2 regions of the Rossellomorea marisflavi genome follow, and region 2 is predicted to be linked to the other one. Evidence: predicted binding sites of a transcription regulator. Region 2 holds the regulator's gene; the other holds the start of a gene.
What was found. The regulator Rex, encoded in region 2, represses fermentation and respiration genes when NADH is low (regulators of the CRP and FNR family bind a similar motif). The targets are predictions, from matches to a motif close to TTGTGAAATATTTCACAA.
Positions count from the first base shown of each region.

Region 1: the regulator Rex is predicted to act here: its motif matches at 4,605-4,622, upstream of K6T23_RS20410 (AtpZ/AtpI family protein).

Region 1 covers NZ_CP081870.1:3,948,856-3,956,365, reverse strand. Annotated here, with positions in the region: gene rpiB (ribose 5-phosphate isomerase B) at 1-419, shown strand, start outside; gene K6T23_RS20430 (TIGR01440 family protein) at 432-974, shown strand; gene K6T23_RS20425 (serine hydroxymethyltransferase) at 1,161-2,402, shown strand; gene upp (uracil phosphoribosyltransferase) at 2,602-3,231, shown strand; gene wecB (non-hydrolyzing UDP-N-acetylglucosamine 2-epimerase) at 3,249-4,400, shown strand; gene K6T23_RS20410 (AtpZ/AtpI family protein) at 4,846-5,067, shown strand; gene K6T23_RS20405 (ATP synthase subunit I) at 5,073-5,447, shown strand; gene atpB (F0F1 ATP synthase subunit A) at 5,470-6,183, shown strand; gene atpE (F0F1 ATP synthase subunit C) at 6,263-6,475, shown strand; gene K6T23_RS20390 (F0F1 ATP synthase subunit B) at 6,659-7,177, shown strand; gene K6T23_RS20385 (F0F1 ATP synthase subunit delta) at 7,174-7,510, shown strand, end outside.
Region 2 covers NZ_CP081870.1:325,841-333,350, forward strand. Annotated here, with positions in the region: gene tsaE (tRNA (adenosine(37)-N6)-threonylcarbamoyltransferase complex ATPase subunit type 1 TsaE) at 1-64, shown strand, start outside; gene tsaB (tRNA (adenosine(37)-N6)-threonylcarbamoyltransferase complex dimerization subunit type 1 TsaB) at 61-762, shown strand; gene rimI (ribosomal protein S18-alanine N-acetyltransferase) at 790-1,212, shown strand; gene tsaD (tRNA (adenosine(37)-N6)-threonylcarbamoyltransferase complex transferase subunit TsaD) at 1,209-2,225, shown strand; gene K6T23_RS01825 (ABC-F family ATP-binding cassette domain-containing protein) at 2,590-4,521, opposite strand; gene K6T23_RS01830 (redox-sensing transcriptional repressor Rex) at 4,730-5,407, shown strand; gene K6T23_RS01835 (twin-arginine translocase TatA/TatE family subunit) at 5,462-5,632, shown strand; gene tatC (twin-arginine translocase subunit TatC) at 5,658-6,440, shown strand; gene K6T23_RS01845 (YdiK family protein) at 6,509-6,715, opposite strand; gene K6T23_RS01850 (CPBP family intramembrane glutamic endopeptidase) at 6,715-7,458, opposite strand.

The DNA.
Region 1 (7,510 bases), 680 kb from region 2:
ATCACGGCGGTGTGAATATCCGTGAAGAAATAAAATCATTGATGGATGAGCTTGGCCTTCAGTATGAAGACTTCGGTTGCGAATGCGGCACATCCGTGGATTATCCGGATTATGCACTGCCGGTTGCCGAAAAAGTGGCCAATGGTGAATTCGATCGAGGGATCCTCATCTGCGGAACCGGCATCGGAATGAGTATTTCTGCGAATAAAGTAAAAGGGATCCGCTGTGCCCTTGTACACGACGTGTTCAGTGCCAAAGCAACACGTGAACATAATGACAGCAATATCCTTGCCATGGGTGAGCGCGTCATCGGACCGGGACTTGCACGTGAAATCGCTAAAACTTGGCTCCAGACTGAATTTCAGGGTGGCAGGCACTCAAACCGCATTGGAAAGATCACAAGCTACGAAGAGAAGTGAGGAGAGGTCATCATGGATCACACCCAACTGAAGCAAGCGTTTCAGACCATTCTTCAGGAGTTTCATGATCAGGTTCCACTCAGAAGAGGACAGGTCCTTGTCATCGGCTGCTCTACCTCCGAGGTGATGGGGGAAAAGATCGGTACGGCAGGGACCATCGATACGGCTGAATTGATCTATGAAGAGCTAAAAGAGTACGCGGATAAATCAGGCGTATCCCTTGCCTTTCAATGCTGTGAACACTTGAACCGGGCGATTGTCATCGAACGAGAAACGGCTGAGACGAAAAATCTTGACGAAGTCACGGTCGTCCCCGTGAGGAAAGCGGGTGGCGCCATGGCCACTCATGCTTATCATCGCTTTCAGGATCCCGTCATCGTTGAGCACATCAAGGCCGATGCGGGCATCGACATCGGTGATACCTTCATCGGTATGCATTTGAAGCACGTGGCCGTTCCGGTCCGGGTCAGCGTGCGCAGTCTCGGACATGCCCACGTGACCCTTGCGAGGACCCGACCTAAACTGATCGGTGGGAACCGTGCGGTCTATGAGTGAAAAGCACCCTTTTTCGGGTGTTTTTTTATGTGAACACACCTTTTTTCTCAGAAGGGATTTTGTGTAAAACCGAACATTTTTAATAAATGCTTCTTTTTATTTCGCTTTTAGCTCAATCATGTTAGAATGTGATTGAATGAATCAAAGCCCGGTAGAGCCGGGTCCATGAATTGAAGGAGGATACGTATGAGTAAGATTGCCAAGCAAGATCCGGAACTTTATGCATCGATTCAAGAAGAATTGGAACGTCAGCGTACAAAGGTCGAGTTGATCGCGTCAGAGAACTTTGTCAGTGAAGCAGTCATGGAAGCCCAGGGCTCCGTGTTGACGAATAAGTACGCAGAAGGATATCCCGGCCGTCGCTATTATGGTGGGTGCGAGCATGTCGATGTGGCTGAAAACTTCGCCCGCGACCGTGCAAAAGAACTCTTCGGCGCAGAACACGTCAATGTTCAGCCTCACTCGGGTGCCCAGGCCAACATGGCAGTTTACTTTACCATCCTCGAACAGGGAGACACAGTCCTTGGTATGAACTTGTCCCATGGGGGTCACCTCACTCACGGCAGTCCGGTGAACTTCAGTGGGGTTCAATACAACTTCGTGGAGTACGGCGTAGATGAAGAGAATCAATTGATCAATTATGAAGATGTACGTCAGAAAGCACTTGAGCATAAGCCAAAGCTCATCGTTGCTGGAGCCAGTGCATACCCACGCAAAATCGATTTCGCCAAGTTCCGTGAAATCGCCGATGAAGTAGGTGCCTACCTCATGGTGGATATGGCTCACATCGCGGGCCTTGTGGCTGCAGGACTTCACCAGAATCCTGTACCATATTCCGATTTCGTTACGACAACCACACATAAAACGCTTCGCGGACCACGTGGCGGCATGATCCTGTGCAAAGAAGAGTTTGCCAAGAAAATTGACAAATCCATTTTCCCTGGTATCCAAGGGGGTCCATTGATGCACGTCATCGCGGCAAAAGCTGTGGCATTCGGTGAGGCACTGCAGGATTCGTTCAAAGAGTACGCTCAAAACATCATTGATAACGCAGCCCGTCTTGGGGAAGGCCTTACGAAAGAAGGAATCAACCTTGTTTCCGGAGGATCTGACAACCATCTATTGCTGATCGACCTGCGCTCATTGAGCCTGACAGGAAAAGTAGCTGAGAAAGTCCTTGATGAGATCGGCATCACCGTGAATAAGAATACCATCCCGTTCGATCCGGAAAGCCCGTTCGTTACCAGTGGTATCCGTATCGGCACAGCAGCCGTTACATCCAGGGGCTTCAGTGCAGGAGAGATGGACGAGATCGCGTCGATCATCGCCCTTACACTGAAAAACCATGAGGATGAAACCAAACTGGAAGAAGCACGCAAGCGTGTAACGGATCTTACCAGCCGATTCGAATTGTATCCTGAGCAATAATGTGCAAGCCCCTTTGATCATCATGGTCGGGGGGCTTTTTGCTGGACTGATAGAATCATAGAACATGTAGAATATGTAACGATTCGATTACACCCTGAATCCCGTGTTGCTCTTCAAAACGCTTTTATGTACAATTATCAGAGGTGTAAAGGAAGTCTACCGCTTATTTACATAAATCAAACTTAAAGGAGAGAGTCGAGTGGGAAAAGTATACGTATTTGATCATCCATTGATCCAACATAAGTTAACATTCATCCGTGATAAAGAAACGGGTACAAAGGAATTCCGCGAGCTGGTGGATGAGGTTGCCACACTCATGGCATTCGAAATCACACGCGACCTGCCCCTTGAAGATATCGAGGTTCAAACGCCGGTAAGCCCTGCACAGGCAAAGACCCTTGCAGGAAAGAAACTGGGAATCGTACCGATCCTGCGTGCAGGACTAGGCATGGTTGACGGGATCCTGAAGCTGATCCCTGCAGCCAAAGTAGGTCACGTCGGCCTTTACCGCGACCCGGAAACCCTCAAACCGATTGAATACTATGTGAAACTCCCAAGTGACGTAGAAGAGCGCGATTTCATCCTCGTCGATCCGATGCTCGCAACTGGGGGATCTGCCGTCGAGGCAATCAATTCCCTTAAGAAGCGCGGTGCCCAAAGCATTCGTTTCATGTGTCTTGTTGCATGTCCTGAAGGTGTCGAAGCCATTAAAGAAGCGCATCCTGATGTGGATATCTACATTGCGGCCCTAGATGAAAAGCTCAACGAAAAAGGCTATATCGTACCTGGTCTCGGTGACGCAGGCGACCGTCTATACGGAACGAAATAAGAAGGGTGATGAAATCATTGGCGAATCCGATCAAGGTGATGACCATTTTTGGGACAAGGCCGGAAGCCATCAAGATGGCACCACTTGTCCTTGAACTGAAGAAGTATCCGGAAAGCTTTGAAACAATCGTGACGGTTACCGCCCAGCATCGTCAAATGCTGGATCAGGTCATGTCCATCTTCGATATCAATCCTGATCACGACCTGAACATCATGAAGGACAGGCAAACATTGATCGATGTCACGACCCGTGGTCTCGAAGGGCTGGATCGTGTCATGAAGGAAGCCAAGCCCGATATTGTCCTTGTACACGGGGATACGACCACCACCTTCGTGGCGAGTTTGGCAGCCTATTATAATCAGATTGCCGTGGGTCATGTCGAAGCTGGCCTTCGTACCTGGAACAAGTACTCGCCATTCCCGGAAGAGATGAATCGCCAGCTGACTGGTGTCATGGCTGATCTTCACTTCTCTCCTACAGACAAATCGGCGCGTAACCTTCTGGAAGAGAACAAGAAGGAAGAGAGCATCTTCATAACAGGGAATACGGCCATCGATGCTTTGAAGACGACGGTCAAAGAAGATTATCACCATGAGGTCCTGGATCGAATCGGATCAGATCGCCTCGTATTGTTGACGGCGCATCGCCGGGAAAACCTCGGACAGCCGATGAGAAATATGTTCCGGGCCATCAAGCGCCTGGTGGAAGAACAGGAAGATATCCAAGTGGTATATCCGGTGCACTTGAATCCTGCTGTACGTGAAGTGGCGGATGAAGTGTTGGGCCGGGATCCCCGCATCCATTTGATCGAACCACTTGATGTCATCGACTTCCACAACTTTGCCTCCAGGGCACACTTGATCCTCACCGATTCCGGAGGGGTTCAAGAGGAAGCGCCATCCCTTGGGGTGCCCGTCCTTGTGCTTCGTGATACGACAGAGCGCCCGGAAGGAATCGAAGCAGGTACGCTGAAGCTCGCCGGGAATGAAGAAGAGAACATTTACAAGCTAGCCAATGAACTTCTCACCGATCCTGAAGCCCACAGCTCCATGTCCAAAGCGGCCAACCCGTACGGAGACGGACTGGCTTCATACAGGATTGCCCAAGCGATCCGCTATCACTTCGGTCATCTTGAAGATCGACCAGACTCATTCTCTCCAAATGAATGAATATAATATAGAAGGTACACGCTTGCATGCGTGTACCTTTTTTCTTTTTCGTAAAAAAATAGGCACAAACCAGTAGTTTCCTCTTTTGTCTCACCGAAATCTGTGGTATCTTAATGCTCGGGTAGTTTGCTCAGTGGTGAGCAATGTTGAGTGAAACGAATAGTTAAGTAGGATAAATGAATACATAGTGAATGATTTAGGTTGTTGTGAATCGCATCAGAACAAGCCCCTTCCGCTTTTCTTATTTTGTGTTTAAAATGTGAACAATATTGGAACACTCGGATAGGTTGTGGACTTTTTACTTTGTACGCATTGACATTGATTTTACCCTATTGTATGCTTACAAAGGATATAGAATGGTAAGGTTTTCACAAAAACTTCCACAGAATGAAAACGGTTTTATATCTATGTTTTTCCACTATAATTCCTGTGTGGGGATGACACTATGCGTCAACCAAATCGACGCCCGTATCAAGGGGTGGCCTTGTATTCTGCCATTCTGTCTCAGCTGGTTGGTTCCATGTTAATCGGAATCTTCGGGGGGAGATGGCTGGATGGATTATGGGACACCGAACCACTATTCTTAATCATTGGACTGCTTCTCGGGTTAACAACAGGAATCTACACCATGCTTCGCACAGTCCAACATTTCTATTCGGGAGATTAATGTCAATGCCAGAACTTCAAGAGCTCTTTAACAGGCATCGGAAGTACATACTTTTCCTCCTTTCCTTTTACGTCCTCGGTTGGGGTTTCACTTCCTATCAGTCTATTTTCCTTGGGCTCATCTTAGGGACAAGCGTAAGTCTGTTCAGTCACTGGCTGATCATGAGGAGAACGTTGCGCTTCGGGGATGCCGTCGTGGCAGGTCAGAAGGTCCGGTCATTAGGTACATACTCAAGGATGGCGGGAGCTGCTTTTGTTGCAATCATCGCAATCGAGTATCCAGAATATTTTCATTTGTACAGCGCGATCATTGGATTAATGACAATTTATATTGTTATTATGATAGATTATTTTATTCAGCAGCTACAGCCACATAAATAGCGGGGAAGAGAGGTGAATTTCATTGCAACATGAAAATCCTACAGCTGAATTTTTGGGCCTTACATTCAACCTGGCAAACGTCATGATGATGACGGTGGCGACCGTGGTCGTATTCTTAATTGCCGTGTTATGTACCCGCAGACTGGCGCTAAAGCCAACGGGCGCTCAAAACTTCATGGAATGGGTTATGGATTTTGTGAAGAACATCGTGAAGAGTAATATGGATTGGAAGACTGGAGGTCGCTTCCATCTGTTGGGTCTTACTCTCCTCATGTATATTTTTGTATCAAATATGCTAGGCCTTCCGTTTTCGGTCGTGATCGACCATACACTTTGGTGGAAATCTCCAACAGCCGATCCGGTCGTCACAATGACACTGGCCGTACTGGTTGTTGTGTTGACACACTACTACGCCATCAAGATGAAAGGCTTCAGTGAGTATGGTAAAGACTTCTTCAGACCGATGGGTTTCTTATTCCCGCTTAAGATCATTGAAGAATTTGCAAACACCCTGACGCTTGGTCTGCGTCTTTACGGTAACATTTACGCGGGTGAGATCCTGCTATCGCTATTGATTACAGGTTTAGCCCACCAGGGAATCGGTGGTCTCATAGGAGCTATCATCCCGACGCTTGCATGGCAAGGTTTCTCGGTATTCATTGGAGCAATCCAATCATTTATTTTCGTTATGTTAACGATGGTCTATATGTCTCATAAAGTTAGTCATGACCATTAATATATACCCTGTTCTTTTTGAACAAAACAATATTAAACTCAGATTTCTATACATTTAAAGGAGGAAAATTAAAATGGGAATGGGTCTTTTAGCAGCAGCAATTGCAATCGGATTAGCAGCACTAGGTGCAGGTATTGGTAACGGTCTTATCGTGTCACGTACAGTAGAGGGGATCGCTCGTCAGCCGGAAGCTCGCGGAATGCTCCAAACTACTATGTTCATCGGGGTTGCATTGGTTGAGGCGATTCCTATCATCGCGGTAGTTATCGCGTTCATCGTAATGAATCGATAATAGTAGGTTTAAATGGCGAAGATCATTCGATGAGAACCTTCGCCATTCCTTTATGTAAAGTTACACCCTGACTTTGAATGAAAGGTCGGGCGGTCCTTTGACCTCTCAGGGGATGGGGGCGTCACGGCCATTAAATAAGGCAGTACCATATAAGGCATTGACTCTTGAAGGGAGTGAAACCGCGTGCTATCAAACGCATTTGTCCTTGGAGCCGGAGGAGGCTTCACAGGTGGAGATATTATAGTACAGCTAGTCCTGTTTCTAGTCCTTCTTGCGTTATTGAAAAAGTTTGCCTGGGGCCCGTTGATGGGCATCATGCAAGAACGTGAGAACCATATAGCAGGGGAGATCGATGCGGCAGAAAAGAGCCGTACGGAAGCAAGCAAGTACCTCGAAGAACAGCGTGAGCTATTGAAAGAGGCACGTCAGGAAGCCCTGACCCTGATTGAAAGCGCGAAGAAGCAAGGGGATGACCAACGCAGTCAGATCATCCTTGAAGCCCGCCAGGAATCAGAACGCCTGAAAGAATCAGCGAAGCGCGAAATCGAGACGCAGAAAGATCAAGCGATGGCTGCCCTGCGTGAGCAAGTGGCATCCCTATCTGTCATGATCGCGTCGAAGGTTATCGAGAAGGAGCTTTCGGTTGAAGATCAGGAACAATTGATCAACGACTACATCAAAGAGGCAGGAGATCAGCGATGAGCAGCTCCACAGTCGCAAAACGCTATGCACTTGCCCTCTTTCAAATCGCCCAGGAGCAACTGAAACTTGAAGCGATCGAAGAAGAGCTCCGCGCAGTGAAAACCGTTTTTACAGAAAACAAAGAATTGAACAGTCTGCTTGAGAATCCGAAGCTTACGGCGGTCAAGAAGAAAACCTTGATCCAGGAATCGTTTGCGGGGGTCTCTGCACCTGTCCTGAATACATTATTACTCCTGACCGATCGTCATCGTGAAGATCAGGTCGTGGCAGTGGTCGATGCATTCATCGATCTTTCCAACGAAGCACGCGGAATCGCGGATGCCATCGTGTACT
Region 2 (7,510 bases):
AAGAATTGTGCTGGAGCCGGTGGGAGATCGGTACCGCAAGCTTTGTGAGGAGATAATGGCATGAAGATTTTAGCGATAGATACATCAAACTTCCCGTTGGGGGTCGCACTGATTGATGAGAATAAGGTGATCGGTGAATATATGACCAATGTGAAGCGGAATCATTCCCTGAAGGCGATGCCTGCCGTGGAGCAGCTGCTGAAGGACTGCGATACGGACGTCAAGGAGTTGACGAAGATCGTCGTGGCAAATGGACCCGGGTCTTATACGGGCGTCAGGATCGGGGTCACGCTTGCGAAGACGCTTGCCTGGTCCCTCGATATTCCCCTCGTGCCTGTATCGAGCCTGGCTGTACTTGCTTCATCGGGACGCTACTTCAACGGGTATCTTTCCCCGATCTTTGATGCGAGGCGTGGACAGGTTTACACGGGACTTTACCGTTTCCGGGAAGGGAAGCTTGAGAATGTACTTGAGGACCGGAATGTGATGCTCACGGATTGGGTGGAGGAACTCAAGAGCTATGAGGGAGAGATCCTGTTCGTCGGGAATGATACAGGGATCCATGCAGAAGCAATACAGGAAGCTCTTGGGGAAAAGGCAGTTCTGGCACCGTTAGTGAGCCATAATCCGAGACCGTCTGAGCTTGCCTATCTCGGGATGGGTATGGAAGAATCGACGGCCCATGAGGTGCTGCCAAACTATATCCGTATGGCGGAAGCCGAAGTGAAATGGCTCGAAGCCCAGAAATCTAACGAAGAATAGGACTTGTGCATAATGGAGATACGATTTATGACAGTCGATGACGTGGATGCCGTCATGGAAATTGAAGAACAATCCTTCACCGTTCCGTGGAGTCGGGAAGCGTTCATAAGTGAAATGGAAGAGAACCATCTGTCCATGTATATCGTCATTGAAGATGAAAGTGGGATTGCGGGCTACTGTGGCGTATGGATGGTCGTGGATGAAGCGCATATCACGAATGTGGCCGTCCTTCCTTCCCACCGAGGGAAGGGGTACGGGGAGCTTCTCATGCGCAAGATCATGGAGATGGCCATAGAGTCAGGTGCGAGGGTCATGACCCTCGAGGCCCGGGTGAGCAATGTGCCAGCACAGAGCCTGTATAGGAAACTCGGATTCCAAAACGGCGGGATCCGGAAACGATATTATTCTGATAATCAAGAGGATGCTTTAGTAATGTGGGTGAATTTATGATGAAAGATACGTTCGTATTAGGAATTGAAACCAGCTGTGATGAAACGGCCGTTTCCATCGTGAAGAATGGGACGGAAATCGTCAGTAATGTTGTCTCATCTCAGATTGAAAGCCATAAGCGCTTCGGTGGTGTCGTGCCGGAGATTGCGTCGCGGCATCATGTGGAGCAGGTGACGTTTGTCCTCCAGGAAGCCCTCGATCAAGCAGAGATGACGATGGAAGACGTCGACTGCATCGCGGTGACGGAAGGACCGGGACTTGTAGGAGCGCTGTTAATTGGCGTCAATGCAGCCAAGGCCCTTGCATTTGCACATAACAAACCGTTGGTCGGTGTCCATCATATTGCCGGACATATCTATGCCAACCGCCTCATTCATGAAATGACGTTCCCCCTCCTATCCCTGGTGGTATCAGGAGGGCATACGGAGCTTGTCCTCATGAAGGGGCACGGTGAGTTCGAAGTGATCGGGGAGACGCGTGATGACGCAGCCGGGGAGGCATATGATAAAGTGGCCCGTACGCTAGGGCTCCCGTACCCTGGTGGTCCCCATATCGATCGTCTGGCCCATGAAGGGGAGCCGGTCATCGACCTTCCAAGGGCGTGGCTTGAGGAAGGATCCTATGATTTCAGCTTCAGCGGCTTAAAGTCGTCCGTGATCAATACTCTCCATAATGCAAAGCAGAAGGGGAATGAGATCAAGCCGGAGGATCTCGCAGCAAGCTTCCAGGCAAGCGTCATTGATGTACTCGTGACGAAGGCGAAAAGGGCTGTGGAAGAATACGGTGTGGGACAACTTCTTCTAGCAGGTGGAGTTGCGGCCAATAAAGGGCTGCGCGAGACGTTGGAGACCACGTTTGAAAGCCATGCGTGTGAGCTCATCGTCCCGCCCCTGTCCCTGTGTACGGATAATGCGGCCATGATTGCCGCTGCAGGAACCATCCTGTTTGAACAAGGCAAGCGTGGCGGACTGGATATGAACGCAAATCCGGGATTGGATCTGGAACAGTTTTAATAAGATTACACCTCGAATGGAATCGTCCGTTCGAGGTTTTTTATTGGGAACGTACGTTTTATCAACAGTCTGTGGATAATTTGGGGATAAGTAGTGCGTAAGATGTGAATGGATTGTGAAAAACAGTTGGGGATATGTAGAATTTGGAATGTGGATAATGTGGATAAATCAACCGATAATTGTGGATAGTGTGGAAAACGATTGTGGATATAGAAATGACGAGGGTGGAAATGTGGATAATCATGTGGATGAATAGTGGAGGGTTTTTTCTAAAAGAAGCACTTCCCTATACTTTACCCGTTTATACCATCTCACTAACCAAAGAAGCGGTTCAAGGTCATTTCGACCTTGAACCGCTTCTGTTTTACTCTTCCACTAATTCTTCCAGCTCCGTCCACTCTTCCAAAAGAACATCCATTTCTTCTTTGGCAATGGTCAGTTCGTCATTCAAAGTCTGAACCCGTTCGTGATCCTGGAAAATATCCGGATCGCACAGGAGGGTTTCTTTTTCTTCGATGGACCCTTCCAGTACGGTCATCTTCTCTTCGATCTCTTCAATGCGCCGTTTTCGTTGACGCTCAAGCTTTTTGGCTTCTTTATCAATCTTATGCGACTGCTTTTGCTGCGTAGCCTTGACCGGTTCTGCATTCGTCTGTTCCAGGGCGGCGAGCTCTTCCTGCTCCGCAAGTTTATGGAGATAGTAGTCGTAATCCCCGAGGTATTCGGTGGATCCGCCTGTGGATAGCTCGATCACCTTGGTGGCGATGCGGTTGATGAAGTAGCGGTCATGGGATACGAACAGGATCGTGCCCGGGTAGTCGATAAGGGCATTCTCGAGCACCTCTTTGCTATCTAGGTCGAGATGGTTCGTCGGCTCATCGAGGATGAGGACGTTGCCTTTTTCCATCATCATCTTGGAGAGGGCGAGGCGGGCCTTTTCCCCTCCGCTCAGGGTGTTGACGGGTTTCAGGACGTCTTCACCCGTGAAGAGGAAGTTCCCGAGGACGGTCCTGATTTCTTTTTCATTCCTCATCGGGTATTCATCCCACAGTTCATTGAGGACCGATTTGTTAGACGAAAGGTCCGCTTGCTGCTGATCATAGTAAGAGATGGATACATTGGATCCGAATTTGAAGTCCCCACTCAGTGCCTGCAACTTGTTCACCAGGGTCTTGAGGAGGGTGGACTTACCGATCCCGTTCGGTCCGACAAGGGCGATGCTGTCCCCTTTTTTGATGGAGAAGTCGATATGGGAGGCGATGGCTTCCCCGTCCTCGTACCCGATGGTGAGGTCATTGACGTGAAGGACGTCATTCCCGCTCGGGCGATCGATCTGGAAGGCGAAGGAGGCAGACTTTTCGTCACCTTGCGGCCTGTCCATAAGTTCCATGCGCTCAAGTTTCTTTCGCCTGCTCTGGGCCATCTTTGTGGTGGAGGCACGGGCGATATTGCGCTGGACGAAGTCTTCGAGCTTTGCGACCTCCTGCTGCTGGCGCTCATAGAGCTTGAGATCCTTCTCGTAATCCAGCGCCTTCTGTTCGAGGTATTTGCTGTAGTTCCCCACAAACTTCTTGCTCCGGTTCCGGGAAATCTCATACACCTGGTTCACGACGCTATCCAAGAAGTAGCGGTCATGTGAAACGATGAGTACGGCACCCGGATAGCCTTGAAGATACCCTTCGAGCCAGGAAAGCGTCTCGATGTCCAGATGGTTCGTCGGCTCATCGAGGATGAGGATATCAGGCTTGGTCAGGAGGAGCTTCGCAAGGGCGAGGCGGGTCTTCTGACCACCGGAAAGGGTGGAGATCTTCGTCCCGTGGTCGAAGGAAGCGAAATTCAATCCGTGGAGGACGGAGCGGATATCGGCTTCATACTGATAGCCACCGGACTCCTTGAAGGTGACTTGAAGTTCGTCGTATTCCTTCAGTACCCGCTGATAGCGGTCTTCATCTTCATAGACGGACGGATCCGCCATCTCTGCTTCCAACCTCCTAAGCTGCTTTTCCTGTTGGAGGAGGTGTTCGAATACCGTCAGCATCTCGCCCCAAATGGAAAGCTCCGACTCGAGGCCTGTATTCTGGGCCAGGTAGCCGATGCTCACACCCTTTGGCTTCGTGATCTCTCCGGAGTCATGGGACAGCTGGCCTGCGATGATCTTCAGGAGGGTCGATTTGCCGGCACCGTTGCGGCCGACGAGGGCGACCCGGTCCTTGGTTTGGATCTCCAATTTGATATTGGTCAATATATTATCTGCGCCAAAATTTTTGGTCAGCTGATTCACTTGTAATAGAATCATGTCGGTTCACCTCTGTTTCATTAGTGCTAGTGTACCGTATTTCCCAGGTGGACGGCAATAAAAGGGGAGGAACTATGACTATTAATCTGGATACAAATAGGATAGAATAGAGTGTATGATGGAAAATAGATAAAAGATATACCTTCTTTTTGGAAGCGCTGACAGACCAGGAAGAAGAGGGTTTATAAGATGTGGGGGAATACAAGAGATGAATCAGGAAACAACGAAAATTCCACAGGCAACGGCCAAGCGCCTTCCGCTATACTACCGCTTCATCAAGAATCTGTATGCTTCAGGTAAGCAGCGGGTATCGTCGAAGGAGTTAAGCGAAGCCGTGAAAGTGGATTCCGCGACCATCCGGAGGGATTTCTCCTATTTTGGAGCGTTAGGGAAGAAGGGCTATGGGTATAATGTGAATTATCTCCTATCCTTTTTCAGGGAAACGCTTGACCAGGATGAACTGACGAAGGTCGTATTGATCGGCGTGGGGAATCTCGGAACGGCTTTTCTTCATTACAATTTCATAAAGAATAACAATACAAAGATCGAAATGGCCTTCGAGGTGGATGAAACGAAGGTGGGGACGGAAATCAGCGATGTGCCCGTCCACCATATGGATGAGCTGGAGGAGAAGCTGAAGGGGATGGATATCGAAGTCGCGATCCTGACTGTGCCGGCCTCATCTGCTCAAAATATCACAGATCGCCTTGTGTCTTCGAAGATCAAGGGGATCCTGAACTTCACACCTGCACGCCTGACGGTTCCTGATCATATCAGGGTCCATCACATCGATCTGGCCGTGGAACTTCAGTCACTTGTCTACTTCCTCAAGCATTACTCAGGGGAAGACACGGAAATGTCACAAGATGGAATCGTAACGGAATAGAAAATTCTGACCATTTGCGTTATGATAGAAGCATATAAGGGGAGGTGTCTCATTATGGTAGGTCCTGGAAGTATGGTGCTGATTGCAGTGGTGGCCCTTTTAATTTTTGGCCCGAAAAAATTACCGGAGCTTGGCAAAGCAGCCGGCAATACACTACGTGAATTCAAGAACGCAACCAAAGGCTTAGCGGATGATGAAGACGATAAGAACAAAAGTGCCAAGTAAAGCCAAGTAAAGTAGGATGTGCGCCATGAGTCAAACTCAAAAGGATATGACAGTCTTTGAACATATAGGAGAATTGCAGAAACGACTCATGTTTGTAGTCGTTTTCTTCTTGTTAGCCGTTGTGGCAAGCTTCTTCCTTGCCGAACCGCTCATCAAGTACCTGCAGCATGCGGATGAAGCAAAAGAAATGACGATGAATGCCTTCCGCGTGACGGATCCACTCAAGATCTATATGGAAATGATCATGTTCATCGCGGCGGTCATGACGTCACCGGTTATCCTCTATCAAGTATGGTCATTCATATCCCCCGGTCTTTATGAGAAGGAGCGGAAGGTGACCCTGAGCTACATACCGGTGTCCGTCCTGCTGTTCCTAGGTGGACTGGCATTTTCCTACTTCATTCTGTTCCCGTATGTTGTATCGTTCATGATGCGGCTATCAGGAGATCTCGATATCCAGCAGGTGATCGGGATTAATGAGTACTTCCAATTCCTCTTCCAGATCACCCTTCCATTCGGTCTGCTGTTCCAGCTGCCAGTGGTGATGCTGTTCCTGACGAGGCTCGGGATCATCACGCCGATGATGATGGCGAAGGCAAGGAAAGTCGCCTACTTCATCCTCCTTGTGATCGCCGCCCTCATCACGCCGCCGGACATCGTCTCCCATATGATGGTGACCCTGCCGATGTTGGTCCTTTATGAAATCAGCATCGCGATTTCACGGATCGGCTACAAGAAATACCTTGAGGCCGAGCAGCAGATGGAAATCGAACGCGTGGAAGAAGAGTTGAAACAGCGCAAAGGATAAAGAAAACCGGATCCACCCGATCTTCATGGAAACGAAGTCGGATGGATCCGGTTTTTGTTTTAAGCGGCTTATTTCTTCTGGTTCAGCTGCTGCTTGATCCTGAAGTGGAGCAGGACCATGCGGATGCCCGAACCAAAGTCCAGCGTGGCAAGGAAGATCAGCATATAGGTGAAAAATCCCCAGCCTGTATCCCGGACCGTATGGATGGCAAAATAGGTGAACAGCACCCCAAGAAGAATGTAAATCACGCCGGAGAACAGGGGTGATCGTCTCATTATAGGAAACCTCCAATAAATCCTTGTATTTTTTCAGCTTCATTCATGATCTTTTCGATTTCATCCCGGTAGACGGTCTGCATGATGACCACCATCGTATTCATGGCCACATGGGCGCAGATCGGTACGAGGATTCGTTTCGTTCGTACATATAGGAAGGCAAACGTGAAGCCCATGGCAGAGTACAGGATCACATGTACCGGCTCGAAGTGGGCAAGGGCGAAAATCACGGAGCTGATCAATGCGGCGAAGAAAAAGTTCATTCGCTGATAGAGTGCCCCAAAAATGATCTTCCTGAACACGATTTCTTCCAGGATCGGCCCGATGATGGCAACGACGATCATGGCAAGGGGAACATTGTCCACGATGCCCATGATGTTCTGTGTGTTTTCAGAACCGGCCTGGATGCCGAGGAGGGTCTCGATCTGGATGGCGATGGCTTGTGCGAAGAACGCCATGAAGATCCCGACGACGGCCCAGACGATGGAAATCCCGGCGCCTGCAGGGGCAGAGCGCTCGAGCTTAAGTTTCGATGGTGAGCTTTTTCTCAGGATGAGCAGGACGATGATCAAGGTCGCGGCAAAGCTGAAGATCAGCCAGGAACCGACGGCCACCTGCTGCATGTATTCTTTCGTCTGTCCAAACACTTCTGTGCCGGCCTTATAAAACAGGAGCGGTCCAACCGCACCGGCGAGCTGCATGACAATATAGGCGATCAAAATGTATCCATAATGTTTATTCAACGTTTTATCTCCTTTTAAGCAAGCCTTAGGCCTGACAGGACAGACCCTTGTA